3 regions of the Actinosynnema sp. NPDC091369 genome follow, and region 1 is predicted to be linked to each of the others. Evidence: riboswitches for the same ligand, from Rfam matches in the RefSeq annotation. Region 1 holds a riboswitch; each other region holds the start of a gene.
The links. A riboswitch is a leader RNA that binds a small molecule or an ion and turns the genes downstream of it on or off. The one in region 1 is predicted to bind glycine.
Positions count from the first base shown of each region.

Region 1 (5,215 bases):
GTGCTTGGCCGCCAGCACCTCGACCCGGGCTCGCAGCTCCGCGAGGTCGGGCGAGGGCTGCAACGCCGCGGCGATGATGTCCGCCACCTCGGTGAAGTCCGCCGCGCCGAAACCGCGGGTGGCCAGCGCCGGCGTGCCCACGCGCAGGCCCGAGGTCACCATCGGCGGACGCGGGTCGTTCGGCACCGCGTTGCGGTTGACCGTGATGCCGACCTCGTGCAGCCGGTCCTCGGCCTGCTTGCCGTCCAGTTCGGACGCCACGAGGTCCACCAGCACCAGGTGCACGTCCGTGCCGCCGGTGAGCACCTTCACACCCGCCGCGGCGGCGTCGGGCTGCGACAGCCGGTCGGCGAGGATCTTCGCGCCCTCGACCGTGCGCCGCTGCCGGTCGGCGAACTCGGGCGACGCGGCGTGCTTGAACGCCACCGCCTTGCCCGCGATCACGTGCTCCAGCGGGCCGCCCTGCTGACCCGGGAACACCGCCGAGTTGATCTTCTTGGCCAGGTCGGCCTCGTTGGTCAGGATCACGCCGCCGCGCGGGCCGCCGAGCGTCTTGTGCGTGGTCGTCGTCACGACGTGCGCGTGCGGCACCGGGCTCGGGTGCAGGCCCGCCGCCACGAGACCGGCGAAGTGCGCCATGTCCACCATCAGGTACGCGTCCACCGAGTCGGCGATCCGGCGGAACTCGGCGAAGTCGAGCTGCCGCGGGTACGCCGACCAGCCGGCCACGATCAGCTTCGGCCGGTGCTCGGTCGCGAGCCGCTCCACCTCGGCCATGTCGACCCGGCCGTCCTCCGCCGACACGTGGTAGGGCACCACGTTGTAGAGCTTGCCGGAGAAGTTGATCCGCATGCCGTGGGTCAGGTGGCCGCCGTGCGCGAGGTCCAGGCCCAGGATCGTGTCGCCGGGCTGGAGCAGGGCGAACATCGCGCACGCGTTGGCCTGCGCGCCCGAGTGCGGCTGCACGTTCGCGAAACCCGCGCCGAACAGCGCCTTCACCCGCTCGATCGCCAGCCGCTCGATCACGTCGACGTTCTCGCAGCCGCCGTAGTAGCGGCGGCCCGGGTAGCCCTCGGCGTACTTGTTCGTCAGCACCGAGCCCTGCGCCTGGAGCACCGACACCGGCGTGAAGTTCTCCGAGGCGATCATCTCCAGCGTGCTCTGCTGCCGGTGCAGCTCGGCGGCGACGGCGTCCGCGACCTCCGGGTCGAACTCCGCGAGGGAGGTGTTGAAGTGCTCGGACATGTGTGGGGTCTCCCTTACGAGGTGCGCTTGTAGAAGGGCAGTGCGACGACTTCGACCGGCTCGTGCCTGCCCCGGACGTCGACGGACAGCTGCGTGCCGGGCTCGGTGTGGCCGACCGTGACGTAGGCCATGGCCACCGAGTACCCGAGGGTCGGCGACAGCGCGCCGCTGGTCACCTCGCCGATGGGGGCGCCCGAGGCGTCCAGCACCGGGTAGCCGTGCCGGGGGGCGCGGCGCGAGGCGGTCTTGAGGCCGACCAGGACCTGCTCCACGCCCTGCTCGGCGACGGCGGCCAGGGCGTCGCGGCCGACGAAGTCGCCCGGCTTGTCCAGCTTCACCACCCGGCCGAGGTTCGCGTGGAACGGCGTGCGGTCGCGGCCGAGCTCGTTGCCGTACAGGGGCATGCCCGCCTCCAGCCGCAGCGTGTCGCGGCAGCCCAGGCCCGCGGGCTTGAGGTCGTGCGGCGCGCCCGCCTCCAGCAGCGCCTGCCACACGTGCGCGGCGTCGTCCGGCGCGACGAACAGCTCGAAGCCGTCCTCGCCGGTGTAGCCGGTGCGGGCGAGCAGCACCGGCTTGCCCGCGACCTCGGTCGGGTACGAGGCGTAGTACTTCACCGCGCCCAGGTCGGTGGGCGTGAGGCCGGCCAGGATCGCGGTGGCCTTCGGACCCTGCACGGCGAGCAGCGCGTAGTCGGTGGACCGGTCCTCGACGGTGGTGTCGAAGCCCTTGGCCCGCTCGACCAGCGCCTCGTGCACGACGGCGGCGTTCGAGGCGTTCGCGACGACGAGGTACTCCTCGTCACCCGTGCGGTAGACGATCAGGTCGTCGATCACGCCGCCGTCGGCCTCGCAGACCATCGTGTAGCGGGCGCGGCCGACGCCGATCGCGGACGCGTGGCCGACCAGGGCGTGGTCCAGCGCGGCGCCGGCCTCCGGGCCGGTGAGCACGATCTCACCCATGTGGGTCAGGTCGAACAGGCCCGCCGACGTGCGCACCGCGTGGTGCTCGGCCAGCTCGCTGTCGTAGCGCAGCGGCATCCGCCAGCCCGCGAAGTCGGTGAACATGGCGCCCAGCGCCTCGTGCTCGGCGTGCAGGGGCGTGCGGCGGCTTTCCATCAGGCGGGTCCTCCCTGGGTGCGGACATGCCGAGGCGCCGACCGGTCGGGTCGGCGGGCGGGCACGTCCGAGAGATTCACGAGCGAAAGGATGACACGGCCCATCGGAGACTCCTCGTCGAGTGAGCCTCCCCCTCTGCCATGAGCCTGAGAGCTTCGCCACCGGGTGAGGGCGGCTTGCACCGTGGGCGAGGCGCACCGGGTGCGCCTGCTTTCCAGAGTTGCCTTCGTCGGGCGGTACCTGTGCCTGAGAGATTCCGGGGAGGAGTTGCTCCTTCGGCGCCCCGGTCGGGGACTCTCCCGCTCGACATCGACGGCCGTGTTCAGTTGGTACCGCCAGACGCTAGGGGTGGCCGGCGGGCGGGGTCAACCCCGGTCACAGGCTCTTCTCGGCCCGGACGCTCTCGACCACCCTGCGCTCGGCGTAGAACGACACGAACGGGATCGTGCCCGCGAGCAGCACCAGCACCGTGCCCTTGATCGACCACCGGGCCTTGAGCGCGAGGTCGACGGTGAGCACCAGGTACACCGCGTACAGGAAGCCGTGCACCGGGCCGACGACCTGCATCATGCCCTCGGTGCCGCCCGCGTACTTGGCGATCATGGCGACCACGAGCAGCAGCAGGCCGACACCGACCACGTAAGCCATGAACCGGAACCTGGTCAACGCGCCGCTCATCGCCCTACCTTCGCCTCACCGCTGGTCCCGCGCGTGCAGTTCGGCGAGCATGCGGTTGTAGGCCGCCAGCTCGTCGTCCTCGTCGTCGTGCGCGGGTGCTCTGACGGGCTCAACGGTAACGACCGGCCGCGACGGCACGGCCACCGGCTCCGGCGCGGCCTCGTCGGCGGCCCCGGTCGCCGCGGCGGCGGCCTCGGCCTTGCGGCGGGCGTCCAGCCTGCGGATGCGCCAGACCATGAACGCGGGGAAGAGGCCGAACAGCGGCCACTGGAAGACGTACCCGAGGTTCTGGAAGGTGCCACCGGCCTCGGAGAACCGCTCCCACTGCCAGTACGCCAGGCCGCAGCACACGACCAGCGACACCAGGCAGACGGCCGCGATCGCGAGCCGTCGGGGGGTGATGAGGCCGCGCACGCCTCAAGAGTACTTCGTGCGTCGCACAGGGCTGGGGCTCCCCGCGCAGGAGCCCGCCCCTCAAGGTGAGGGCTCCCCATCGCTGGAGGAGCCCGCCCCGACTCGTCGGACCTAGGCCACGCCGTCCCGGCGTTGCCTCTGCAACCTGGCCACGCACCAGGCCGCCGCGCTACCCCGACGCAGGTGCTGGAGCACCGTCATCGGGCCGAGGCGACGACCGAGGTCGGAGGGCGTGAGCCCGGCCGCCCGGTAGTCCAGAGCGCGCTGGTCCAGCGGGCTGATGCCCGCGTCCCACCACTGCTCCGCCTCGGAGAGGTCACCCACCAGCTGCCAGTAGCTGGCGGCGGCCGCGAGCAGGGCGTCGGGCACCTCGGGCGCCCGCTTCCGCATCGCCGCCACGTACGCCGGATCCGCGGACTCGACCTTCACCAGGCCGCGGGGACCGCCATTCGCCCGCTGCACCGGGATCCCCGGCGCGGACGGCGGGGCTTCCGCGAGCCACGCGTCCTTGATCCGGTTCACCTCCTGCAGCTCGGCGTCGTCCGAGCGCTCAGCCGCCCACTGCCGCAACAGCTCGTCGACTCCGGAGTCCTCGACCATTCTGCCTCCTCATCGGTCGAAGATCAGCCAATGCGACGCACCGTATTAGCGGGTACCGACAACCGCTAGACCCCGGTTTGTCTAAAACCCTGTTACCAGGGCGTTATAGCCCTCATTCCACCCGTACGGTGCAACGACGAGGGCGCATAGTCACCGATCGTGACCGCATTGAGCGGAGTTCGAGGGGACGCGGCGAGCGGGTCAGGCGAAGAGGCTGCGCACGAAGGTGATGATCGACTCCGCCCCGGACTGGAGCCACCCGAGCGCGGTCCGCACCGCTTCGGCGGACTCGTTCGGCCGGGTGATCAGGAGGAACAGCACCAGCGCGACCGCCGCCAGCGTCACCACCTTCTTGACGTTCACTGATCGGTCTCCGTCCGTGTCACCGGGTGGGGCGGCCGAGCGCCGCCCCGGTCGTGTCAACGGCCATGGTCCCCCATTCACCCGGATGATGACGATCGAACCCGCCGCCATCCCTCGACCGGTCGTGCGATCGCCACGCAACCACGCCTGGAACAGCCTGATCGTCACCCGAACGGACGATCAAGGGGACCTGCGGTCCCGCCGATCACCAAGGTACGGGCACTCGCCCACCCCCCTGGCACGGACACCGAGGTAGCGACACATCGTCTTCCCTTCACCGCCCATCACCTGATTGCGCCGAGGCACGCACCGAGCGTGACAAAGGTCGATGGCGGCTGCCACTCAATTCCGGTCCCCCTTCAGGTGATTTCCCGCGCCCTTTTCCGGGTCGCCCCGGCGGCCGATCGGGCCCGGGTCAGGCGATCACCCCGGCCCGCCGCAGCCCGGCCAGCTCGTCCTCGTCCAGCCCCAGCTCGCCCAGCACGTCGGCCGTGTGCTCGCCCACCGCGGGCGGCGGCGCCGGAGTGGCCGCGGGCGTCCGCCCGAACCGGGGCGCGGGCGCGGGCTGCGCCACCCCGTCCACCTGCACGAACGTCCCCCGCTCGGCGTTGTGCCCGTACCCGGGCGCTTCACCGGGGGCCAGCACGGGCGCGAGGCACGCGTCAGTGCCCGCCGCCAGCGCCGCCCACTCGTCCCTCGTCCGGGTGGCGACGGCCGCCGCGATCCGGGCCCGCAGCTCCGGCCAGTTCGCCGGGTCGTGTCGGGCGGGCAGGTCCGCGTCGGCCAGCCCGAGCACCACC
Region 1 is NZ_JBIVUG010000003.1:814,638-819,852, reverse strand. Features, by position in the region: gene glyA (serine hydroxymethyltransferase) at 1-1,245, opposite strand, end outside; gene gcvT (glycine cleavage system aminomethyltransferase GcvT) at 1,260-2,360, opposite strand; glycine riboswitch at 2,489-2,583, opposite strand; glycine riboswitch at 2,585-2,672, opposite strand; gene ACIQMJ_RS16470 (DUF3817 domain-containing protein) at 2,736-3,038, opposite strand; gene ACIQMJ_RS16465 (hypothetical protein) at 3,054-3,452, opposite strand; gene ACIQMJ_RS16460 (helix-turn-helix transcriptional regulator) at 3,564-4,052, opposite strand; gene ACIQMJ_RS16455 (hypothetical protein) at 4,254-4,415, opposite strand; gene ACIQMJ_RS16450 (CaiB/BaiF CoA transferase family protein) at 4,831-5,215, opposite strand, start outside.

Region 2 (5,215 bases), 780 kb from region 1:
CACCACGTTCTGCCGGGCGACGGTCGCGCCGTCCGCGCGTTCGTCCTCGGCGGTCAGGATGAGGAACGCCACCGCCGCCTCGTCCAGCATCTTGACCAGTCGTTCCACGTTGGTGGTGCCGGCCACCGGCACCCGGTTGAACTCGTCCCACGGCAGGTTCAACCGACCTTCGACGAAGTCCTTGAACTCGCGCCACAACGCGGAGCGACCGTGCCCGATGAAGACGTGCGTGCCGGTGCGCCGGGTACCGACCGAGGGCCTTCCCGCGAGGCGCTCCAGGTACTTGATCGCGAGGTTCAGCAGGCGGTCGACCTCATCACAGCACTCGACCGCGTCCAGAAGCACAGTGGCGCTCGCCGCGACCTCCTGGTGCGGCGCGGCCATGAAGCCCTGCCTCACGGCAACGCCGTCGCTGCTCTTCGGCTTGCCATCCGGCAACTGGCGGCGGAGCGCGTCGTCGTAAGCCGTGGGCCGGGCCCGCCCCAGCCGGATCTTGAGGTTGAGCAGGTACGAGTCGCCGATGGAGGACAAATAGGCGGACAACGCACTGTCCGCTTCGTCGAGGATGGAGCCCAGGTGCCGCCGCACCGCGTCCGCCGCTTCCTCGATCCGCTCGACGTCCGGATCACCGGCCTCTCGCCTGATCCGCTCCGCGACGAGCTCGGCATCGACCTCCACCCACTGACCGGGCGTCAGGTGACCGTCCAACCCCCACTCGGCGTTGAAGTGTTGTCCGGGAGGTGGGCTGCGGAAACCTTCGTAGTAGACACGGGAGTGGTAGCCGATGTTGGACCGCGACCACGACTTCGCGTAGGACTCGGCGATCTTCTTGAGGCTCTCGGCCGCATGGACCTCATCTCGCGGAACTTCCTCGATGAGGGTCCGTAATCGATCGACTTGCACTCTCAGCTCACCGGCGGGTGTCTCACTCATCCGCGCATTATGGGCCGCGCGGTGGCGCGGGAGGCCGCGCAACGGCGGCCTCCCGCGCCCCGGGTCAGCACTCGATGACGTTCACGGCGAGGCCGCCGCGGGCCGTCTCCTTGTACTTCACCTTCATGTCCTTGCCCGTCTCACGCATGGTCTTGATGACCTTGTCCAGGGACACGAAGTGCGAGCCGTCCCCGCGCAACGCCATCCGCGCCGCCGTGATCGCCTTGATGGACGCCAACGCGTTGCGCTCGATGCACGGGATCTGCACCAGCCCGCCGATCGGGTCGCACGTCAGCCCCAGGTTGTGCTCCATGGCGATCTCGGCCGCGTTCTCGACCTGCTCCGGCGTGCCGCCCAGCACCTCGGCCAGCCCGCCGGCCGCCATCGAGCACGCCGAGCCGACCTCGCCCTGGCAGCCGACCTCGGCGCCGGAGATGGACGCGTTCTCCTTGAACAGCACGCCGACCGCGCCCGCGGTCAGCAGGAAGCGCACCACGCCGTCGTCGGACGCGCCCGGCACGAACCGGGTGTAGTAGTGCAGCACCGCGGGCACGATGCCGGCCGCGCCGTTGGTCGGGGCGGTCACCACGCGACCGCCGGCGGCGTTCTCCTCGTTCACCGCCAGCGCGAACAACGTCACCCAGTCCATCACCCGCAACGGGTCGGTGGCGTAGTGCTCGACGGTCATCCGCCGGCGCATCTCGGCCGCCCTGCGGCGCACCTTCAGGCCGCCGGGCAGCACGCCGGTCTCCGTGCAGCCGCGCTCGACGCACTCCTGCATCACGTCCCAGATGTGCAGCAGCCCCGACCGCACCGACGCCTCGTCCCGCCACGACAGCTCGTTGGCCAGCATGACCTCGCTGATCGACAGCCCGGTCTCCCGGCACCGCGCCAGCAGCTCGTCACCGCTGCGGAACGGGTGCGCGACCGGCGTCTCGTCCGCCTTGATCCGGTCGGTCCCGGTGGCCGTCTCATCCACCACGAACCCGCCGCCGACCGAGTAGTACACCGCCGAGTCGACCACGGTGTCACCCGAGTGGGCGGAGAAGCTCATGCCGTTGGGGTGCAGCGGCAGCGACTTGCGCCGGTGCATGACCAGGTCGGCGTCCTCGGTGAACGCGATCTCCCGCACGCCGGCCAGCCGCAGCCGCCCGGTGGCCCGGATCTCCGCCGGCCGCCGCTCCGCCTCGACCGGGTCGACCTCCTCCGGCCGGCAGCCCTCCAGGCCGAGCAGGACCGCCTTCGGGCTGCCGTGCCCGTGCCCGGTCGCGCCGAGCGACCCGAACAGCTCCACGTGCACCCGGTCGACGGAGTCGAGCGCGGGCCGCAGCCGCTCGGCGAACATCATCGCCGCGCGCATCGGGCCGACGGTGTGCGAGCTCGACGGTCCGATCCCCACGGAGAACAGGTCGAACACGCTGATCGCCATGACGTCAGTCCCCGGTCAGTTCCGCGTACTTCGCCGCGGTCAGCAGCCCCGTCGCGTCGGTCACCGCGACCTTGAACAGCCACCCGCCGCCGTACGGGTCGTTGTTGATCAGCGACGGGTCGGCCACGGCCGCCGGGTTCACCTCGACCACCTCGCCGCTGACCGGCGCGTACAGGTCGCTGACCGACTTGGTCGACTCCAGCTCACCGCACACCTGCCCGGAGGTCACCACGGCGCCGACCTCGGGCAGTTCGACGAACACGATGTCGCCGAGCGAGTCCGCCGCGTACGACGTGATGCCGACCGCCACGGGCTCTTGGGTACCCGGTGCCCAGTCCACCCATTCGTGCTCGGGCGTGTACAGCAGGTTGTCCGGAAAGGTCACGACAGCGCTCCCTAGAACGGCAAGGTCTCCGACCCCACTCTGTCCTGGGACCTGAGAGCTTCACCGTCGCCGGAGCGGCGGCTTGCACCGTGGGTGCGCGGACGTGCGCGCTTTCCAGAGTCGCCTCACCCGAGCGGTTCTCGCTGCCTGAGAGTGTGCGGGGTGCTTGCTCCTTCGGCGCCCCGGCACGATCACCGAGGTCTCTCCCGCGCGGGTTCCGGCGCTCATGACGCGCCGCGGCCGATGTTCAGTTGGTCGCCCGAACGCTAGGTGCCCACGCCGACGGGTGTCAACGCGCCCCACGACTTGTTCGATCCGCACAACAGCGCACGGCCGCGTTGGTGCGGGCGACACGATGACACCGAAAACGCCGTACCGGACCTTGGGTGTAACAACGGCCGAAGGAGCCCACCGTGCGGATCGCAGTTCCCCGCGAGATCAAGAACCACGAGTACCGCGTCGCGCTGACCCCGGCGGGCGCCCACGAGCTGACCCAGCGCGGCCACGACGTGGTCGTGGAGACCGGCGCGGGCCTCGGTTCGGCGATCACCGACGAGGAGTACCTGGCCGCCGGCGCGAAGGTGCTGGCCACCGCGGACGACGTGTGGGCCGAGGGCGACCTGGTGCTCAAGGTCAAGGAGCCCATCGCCGAGGAGTACCCGCGGCTGCGCAAGGGCCAGGTCCTGTTCACGTACCTGCACCTGGCCGCCGACCGGCCGCTGACGCAGGCGCTGCTGGACTCCGGCACCACCGCCATCGCCTACGAGACCGTGCAGACCGCGAACGGGGCGCTGCCGCTGCTGGCCCCCATGTCGGAGGTCGCGGGCCGGCTCGCGCCGCAGGTGGGCGCGTTCTCGCTGATGAAGCCGTCCGGCGGGCGCGGCGTGCTGCCCGGCGGCGTGCCCGGCGTGCACCCGGCGCGCGTGGTCGTCATCGGCGGCGGCGTGGCGGGCCTGAACGCGGCGGCGATCGCCGTCGGCATGGGCGCGGACGTGCAGATCCTGGACACCAACGTGGACCGGCTGCGCCACATCGACGCCCTCTACCAGGGCAGGCTGCGCACCGTCACGTCCAACCGGTACTCCGTCGAGCAGGCCGTGCGCGAGGCCGACCTGGTCATCGGCGCGGTGCTGGTGCCCGGCGCGAAGGCGCCGAAGCTGGTGAGCAACGAGCTGGTGTCCGACATGAAGCCCGGCTCGGTGCTGGTGGACATCGCGATCGACCAGGGCGGCTGCTTCGCCGACTCGCGGCCGACCACGCACGCCGACCCGACCTACCAGGTGCACGACTCGGTCTTCTACTGCGTGGCGAACATGCCCGGCGCGGTGCCGCGCACGTCGACCTACGCGCTGACCAACGTGACGCTGCCGTACGCCGTGGCGCTGGCGGACCACGGCTGGGAGACGGCCCTGCGCGGCGACGCGTCGCTGGCGCTCGGCCTGAACGCGCACGAGGGCCTGCTGACGAACCTGCCGGTGGCGCAGGCGCACGGGATGACCCACACCCCGCTGGACATCTAGCCCCACCTGCCGCGAAGGGCCCCGCTCACAGCACGTGAGCGGGGCCCTTCGGCATGAAAGACGGCCCGCTCAACCAGCCTGGGGGTCACTGGGAGCGGGCCGCGTGACCAATCTTAGCCGGGAACCCGGGTCCGTGCCCAGCGGCCCCACCGATCCGGCCCACAGTTCGCCCGGCGGTGGCAACGCGCTGTGTGCGCGCTCAAGCAATCGAGTGAACTTGGGTGATAACGGGTAAGTCACGACGGCCCTGCGACCGATGCACTGGGCAGGAACTCCGCAGCTACGGAGCGGGGTCACCCGCTCGCGCGGCGTCGCGCCGCGCCATCACCGATCGGAGCGCACATGGCTGAACCCGAGGGCTGGATCGACTGCCACGACCCGTTCGGGCGGGACCGGTCGATGACCGTGCTCGTCGAGGACGACCGGGTTCTGCTGGTCGCGCCACCCGGCGAGTCCGCTGTGATGTCCGTCACCCAGACGCGCAGGCTGCACCGCCTGCTCGACCAAGCCGCCGGCCGGATGTGACCCGCGTGGACGAGGTGCTGCGGGCCGCCGTGCTGCGCCGGCTGGCGCTGCTGGACGAGGCCGCCGAGAGCGGCGAGGCGGAGGCGCTGGTGCCGCTCGCGCGCTCCGAGATCCACCGCCTGGCCGACGGGTGGCGGCTGCTGCTGACCGTGCACCAGCCGGATCCGGACGGCCGCTGCGGCGCGTGCCCCGGCATCCTGCGGCACAAGAAGTGGCCGTGCCAGGTGTGGACGATGGCCCACCAGCACCTCATCGGCGACGGCCTGCCGCACCGCGAACGCCGCCGCCCGCTGCGCACGCTGCGCCGTTCGGCGGAGGTCGAGACCACCGCGGAGATACCGAGGGTGGTGTCGAAACCGCGACACGCGCTCCCGGAGTGACCCTCCTAGGGCAGGATGACGCCCGGTAGGAGTACTCGGGAGG
Region 2 is NZ_JBIVUG010000003.1:30,175-35,389, reverse strand. Features, by position in the region: gene ACIQMJ_RS12640 (TIR domain-containing protein) at 1-975, opposite strand, end outside; gene ACIQMJ_RS12635 (L-serine ammonia-lyase) at 998-2,362, opposite strand; gene gcvH (glycine cleavage system protein GcvH) at 2,367-2,747, opposite strand; glycine riboswitch at 2,872-2,966, opposite strand; gene ald (alanine dehydrogenase) at 3,161-4,267, shown strand; gene ACIQMJ_RS12620 (hypothetical protein) at 4,610-4,792, shown strand; gene ACIQMJ_RS12615 (hypothetical protein) at 4,798-5,172, shown strand.
Region 2: it holds a riboswitch for glycine, as region 1 does, so the genes downstream of both, gcvH (glycine cleavage system protein GcvH) here and gcvT (glycine cleavage system aminomethyltransferase GcvT) in region 1, are expected to answer to the same signal.

Region 3 (5,215 bases), on a different contig from region 1:
CGGACGAGCAGGAGGACGAGGTCGAGAAGTTCCGCGAGTTCCTCGACTCGGTCTCGCCGGAGGACTTCCGCGGGGCGGACACGTAGGCCGATCTGCGCCCGAGGTGGCCGGCCCTTGCGGTCATCGGTAGTTGCGGTGAGCTGCGCTGGGAAGACCCAAGACCGAGAGATCACAAGCGTCCTCGCCGGACGGGCAGATCAGCAGGATGACCCCGACCACCTCCGGGATCTCCTGTTTCGTCGTGGGTCGGGTTCCGTGTCATCCCACCGACCTCCCTCCGGGCTACCACACGCGTCAAGGGGGCGACATCAGTAAGCGCCGCGGGCATTGCTGGACTTCGCCCCCCTTGACACGTGCGGTAGGGCAAGGCCAGGTCGGCGGGACGACACGAACCCCTCCCATGGGAAGGGCAAACCCAACGCGGCCGACCGCGCCCGACCCGTCCGCACCCCGGTTGCGACTCGCGACCCCCGACCCACCTCGCTGGACGTCTTTGCTGCACAAGTAGGGCTTCGTGTCATCCCGCCGACCTGGCGCAGCCCTACCGCACGTGTCAAGGGGGGCGTGGTCCACTGCGGGCTACGGCGTCTACTGATGTCGCCCCCCTGACGCGTGTGGTAGCCCTTCGGGAGGTCGGTGGGACGACACGAAACCCGGACCCACGACGAAACAGGGGCCATCAGCGGGGGTTGGGGTCATCCTGCTGATCTGCCCGTCCGGCGAGGACGCTTTTGGGCTCTTGGACCCCAAATCGCCCCGCGGGGGTACACCAACCCACCCCAAGTACCGACGAGTCGGGTGCTTGACAACGACACCCCTACCCGAACCCGCCCACGAAGGGCGCACCCCCGGCCCCACACCGTGAACGGCCCTTCGCGAGCGTGCGCGGTGCGTTGTGGATCAACCCCGCGTGCCACCATCAGGCGTCACACCCCTGAATTACACAACGTCAACGTTGATCGGCTAAACGATCACTAAACGTCACCCGAATGGCTTACGACGGGCGACTCTCTCAACCTCTACCTCACGTTGAGGTCAGACACGTCCCGCGCGTCGCGTTGACCTGCCCCCTAGCCGGTCTTACCGTCGAACTCAGGTGAATTGCCACGGTGTGATTCGGGCACCGCGGCGGCTTCACGTTGGTCGCCGGTCGTCGTGACCGGACCGAGGGGAGGCAGGCGTGGTCGAGGAAGCGCCCATCCGGGCCGGATCCGGCGAACAGGGTGAGCTGTTCCCGGACTCCTCGCTGCCGGACGAACTGGTCGGGTACCGCGGCCCCGCCGCGTGCCAGATCGCGGGCATCACCTACCGCCAGCTGGACTACTGGGCGCGCACGGGGTTGGTCAACCCCACGATAAGGAGTGCGCACGGCTCGGGCAGCCAACGGCTCTACTCGTTCAAGGACATCCTGGTCCTCAAGGTCGTGAAGAGACTGCTGGACACCGGCGTCTCGTTGCAGAACATCCGGGTCGCCGTGGACCACCTGCGCCGCCGCGGCGTGCAGGACCTGGCCCGCATCACGCTGTTCAGCGACGGCACCACCGTCTACGAGTGCACGTCGCCGGAAGAGGTGGTCGACCTGCTCCAGGGCGGCCAGGGGGTGTTCGGCATCGCGGTCTCCGGAGCGATGCGGGAGATCAGCGGCACGATCCACGACTTCCCCGCCGAACGGGCGGACGGGGCCGAGATCGTGGAGCCGTCCGACGACGAGCTGTCCCGTCGCCGTCGGACGAGGGCCATCGGCTGACCGGGTGGGTCGACCGGCGCGCACTGAGATCCACGTCGCGCCGGCGGTACCGTTCACCCCTCCGACGGGTACGATTCCGCGCGTAGTCGCTTTATCCCGTGCGGGAGAGTCCGAGCCCGTCTCGGCGCCGAAGGAGCAAATCCTCCCCGGAACCTCTCAGGCGCAAGGACCGTGCGGGTGAGACGCCTCTGGAAAGCGGGTCGGGCACGACCGACCGACCCCGCCGACGGTGCAAGCCCGACAGCCGGGTGAAGCTCTCAGGCGCCCGAGACCGGGCAGAAGACAGAGGGGGAGGGCAACGGCAGAAGTCTGTCCGGAGCCCTGGAGGCCAGCACCGATGACGCAGGACCGCATCCCCCTCGCCGCACTCGAGCACGGCACCCCGTTCGCCGACCGGCACGTGGGCCCGCGGCCCGCCGAGCTGGCCCGCATCCTCGACGTGATCGGTGTCGGCTCGCTGGAGGAACTGGCGCAGCACGCCGTCCCCGAGTCGATCCGCGAGCGCGACCTGGTGCTGGACCTGCCCGCGCCCGCCACCGAGACCGAGGCGCTGGCCGAGCTGCGCGCCCTCGCCGCGCGCAACCGCCCGATGACGCAGATGATCGGGCTCGGCTACTACGGCACGACCACCCCGCCGGTGATCCGCCGCAACGTGCTGGAGAGCCCCGCCTGGTACACGGCGTACACGCCGTACCAGCCGGAGATCTCCCAGGGCCGCCTCGAAGCGCTGCTGAACTTCCAGACGATGGTCGCCGACCTGACCGGTCTGCCGCTGGCCAACGCCTCGATGCTGGACGAGTCCACGGCCGCCGCCGAGGCGATGACGCTGGTCCGCCGCGCGGGCCGGGCCAAGTCGAACAAGTTCGTGGTGGACGCCGACACGCTGCCGCAGACGCTGGCCGTCATCGAGACGCGCGCCGAGCCGCTGGGCATCGAGATCGTCACCGCCGACCTGTCGCAGGGCATCGAGGGGCTCGGCCTGGGCGGCGACTTCTTCGGCGTGCTGCTGTCCTACCCCGGCGCGTCCGGCGTGGTGCGCGACCACGCGTCGGTGATCGAGGAGATCCACAAGGCGGGCGCGCAGGCGGTGGTCGCCGCGGACCTGCTGGCGCTGACGCTGCTGCGCCCGCCCGGCGAGATCGGCGCGGACGTCGTCATCGGCACCACGCAGCGCTTCGGCGTGCCGATCGGGTTCGGCGGGCCGCACGCCGGCTACATGGCCGTGCGCCAGGGCCTGGAGCGGCAGTTGCCCGGCCGGCTGGTCGGCGTGTCCGTGGACGCGGACGGCTCGCTCGCCTACCGCCTCGCGTTGCAGACCCGCGAGCAGCACATCCGCCGGGAGAAGGCCACCAGCAACATCTGCACCGCGCAGGTCCTGCTCGCGGTGATGGCCTCGATGTACGCGGTGTACCACGGTCCGGAGGGCCTGAAGGCGATCGCGACCCGGGCGCACCGGATGGCGACCGTGCTGGCCGCCGGCCTGCTGGAGGGCGGCGTCGAGATCGTGCACGGCGAGTTCTTCGACACCGTGCGGGCCCGCGTCGAGGGCCGTGCCGCCGCCGTCGTGTCGGCCGCGCGCGACCTGGGCGTGAACCTGTGGCAGGTGGACGCGGACGTGGTGTCCATCGCGTGCGACGAGACGACCACGCGCGAGCACCTGGAACTGGTGTGGAAGGCGTTCGGGGTGACCGTCTCCGACGTGGACGGCCTGGACGCCGACACCGCCGACGGCATCCCCGCCGACCTGCGCCGCACCAGCGACTACCTGACCCACCCGGTGTTCCACGCGCACCGCTCCGAGACCGCGCTGCTGCGCTACCTGCGGTCGTTGTCGGACAAGGACGTGGCGCTGGACCGCAGCATGATCCCGCTGGGCTCGTGCACGATGAAGCTCAACGCCACGGCCGAGATGGAGCCCGTGACGTGGCCGGAGTTCGCCGACCTGCACCCGTTCGCGCCCGCGTCGGACGCCGAGGGGCTGCTGACCATCGTCGGTGACCTGGAGCGGTGGCTGGCCGAGGTCACCGGGTACGACGCGGTGTCGTTGCAGCCGAACGCGGGCAGCCAGGGCGAGTTCGCGGGCCTGCTCGCGATCCGCGCCTACCACCGGGCCAACGGCGACGACCACCGCGACGTGTGCCTGATCCCGTCCAGCGCGCACGGCACCAACGCCGCGTCCGCCGTGATGGCCGGCATGCGGGTCGTGGTCGTCAAGTGCGACGACCACGGCAACGTGGATGTCGAGCACCTGCGCTCCACGATCGACGCGCACCGCGACTCGCTCGCCGCGATCATGATCACCTACCCGTCGACGCACGGCGTGTACGAGGACACCGTGCGCGAGGTGTGCGGGCTGGTGCACGACGCCGGCGGCCAGGTCTACGTGGACGGCGCGAACCTCAACGCGCTGATCGGGCTGGCGCAGTACGGCAAGTTCGGGTCGGACGTGTCGCACCTGAACCTGCACAAGACGTTCTGCATCCCGCACGGCGGCGGTGGTCCGGGCGTCGGCCCGATCGGCGTGCGGTCGCACCTGGCGCCGTTCCTGCCGAACCACCCGTTGCAGCCGACGGCCGGTCCGGAGACCGGTGTCGGCCCGATCAGCGCCGCGCCGTGGGGTTCGGCGTCGATCCTGCCGATCTCGTGGGCGTACGTGCGGATGATGGGCGCGGACGGCCTGCGCCGGGCGACGTTGACCGCGGTGGCGGCGGCGAACTACGTGGCGCGCCGGCTGGACGAGCACTTCCCCGTGCTCTACACCGGCGAGGGCGGTTTCGTGGCCCACGAGTGCATCCTCGACCTGCGGCCGATCACCAAGGCGACCGGCGTGACGGTGGACGACGTGGCGAAGCGGCTGGCCGACTACGGCCTGCACGCGCCGACCATGTCGTTCCCGGTGGCGGGCACGCTGATGGTGGAGCCGACCGAGAGCGAGGACCTCGGCGAGATCGACCGGTTCATCGACGCGATGATCGCCATCAAGCACGAGATCGACCGCGTCGGCTCGGGCGAGTGGCCGGCCGACGACAACCCGCTGCGCAACGCCCCCCACACGGCCGCCTCCATCGCGACGGAGTGGGACCACCCGTACAGCCGCGAGGTGGCGGTGTTCCCGGCGGGCACCTCGGCCCCGAAGATCTGGCCCCCGGTGCGCCGCATCGACGGCGCCAAGGGCGACCGCAACCTGGTCTGCTCCTGCCCGCCGGTCTCGGCCTACGGCGGCTGACCGCAGGGTCTCGCGTTCCGCACGGCGGGCCACCCGGCTTGATCGGGTGGCCCGCCGTCGTCTTCCGGTCAGGCGAGCTCGTAGTCCAGCTCGAACCGGCCCGGTTCGCCCTGCGGCCAGGTGAGGCGGCCCGTGCCGGTCAGGCCGGCGAGGTCGCCGGTGGCGGAGGTGACGGTGAAGGTGCCGGTGGCGACGCCGTCGTGGTAGCCGCCGGTGTGGTGGAGGACGAAGCTGCCCTGGCG
Region 3 is NZ_JBIVUG010000010.1:60,836-66,050, forward strand. Features, by position in the region: gene ACIQMJ_RS30455 (bifunctional nuclease family protein) at 1-86, shown strand, start outside; gene ACIQMJ_RS30460 (MerR family transcriptional regulator) at 1,181-1,747, shown strand; glycine riboswitch at 1,839-1,929, shown strand; gene gcvP (aminomethyl-transferring glycine dehydrogenase) at 2,085-4,973, shown strand; gene ACIQMJ_RS30470 (DUF3224 domain-containing protein) at 5,042-5,215, opposite strand, start outside.
Region 3: it holds a riboswitch for glycine, as region 1 does, so the genes downstream of both, gcvP (aminomethyl-transferring glycine dehydrogenase) here and gcvT (glycine cleavage system aminomethyltransferase GcvT) in region 1, are expected to answer to the same signal.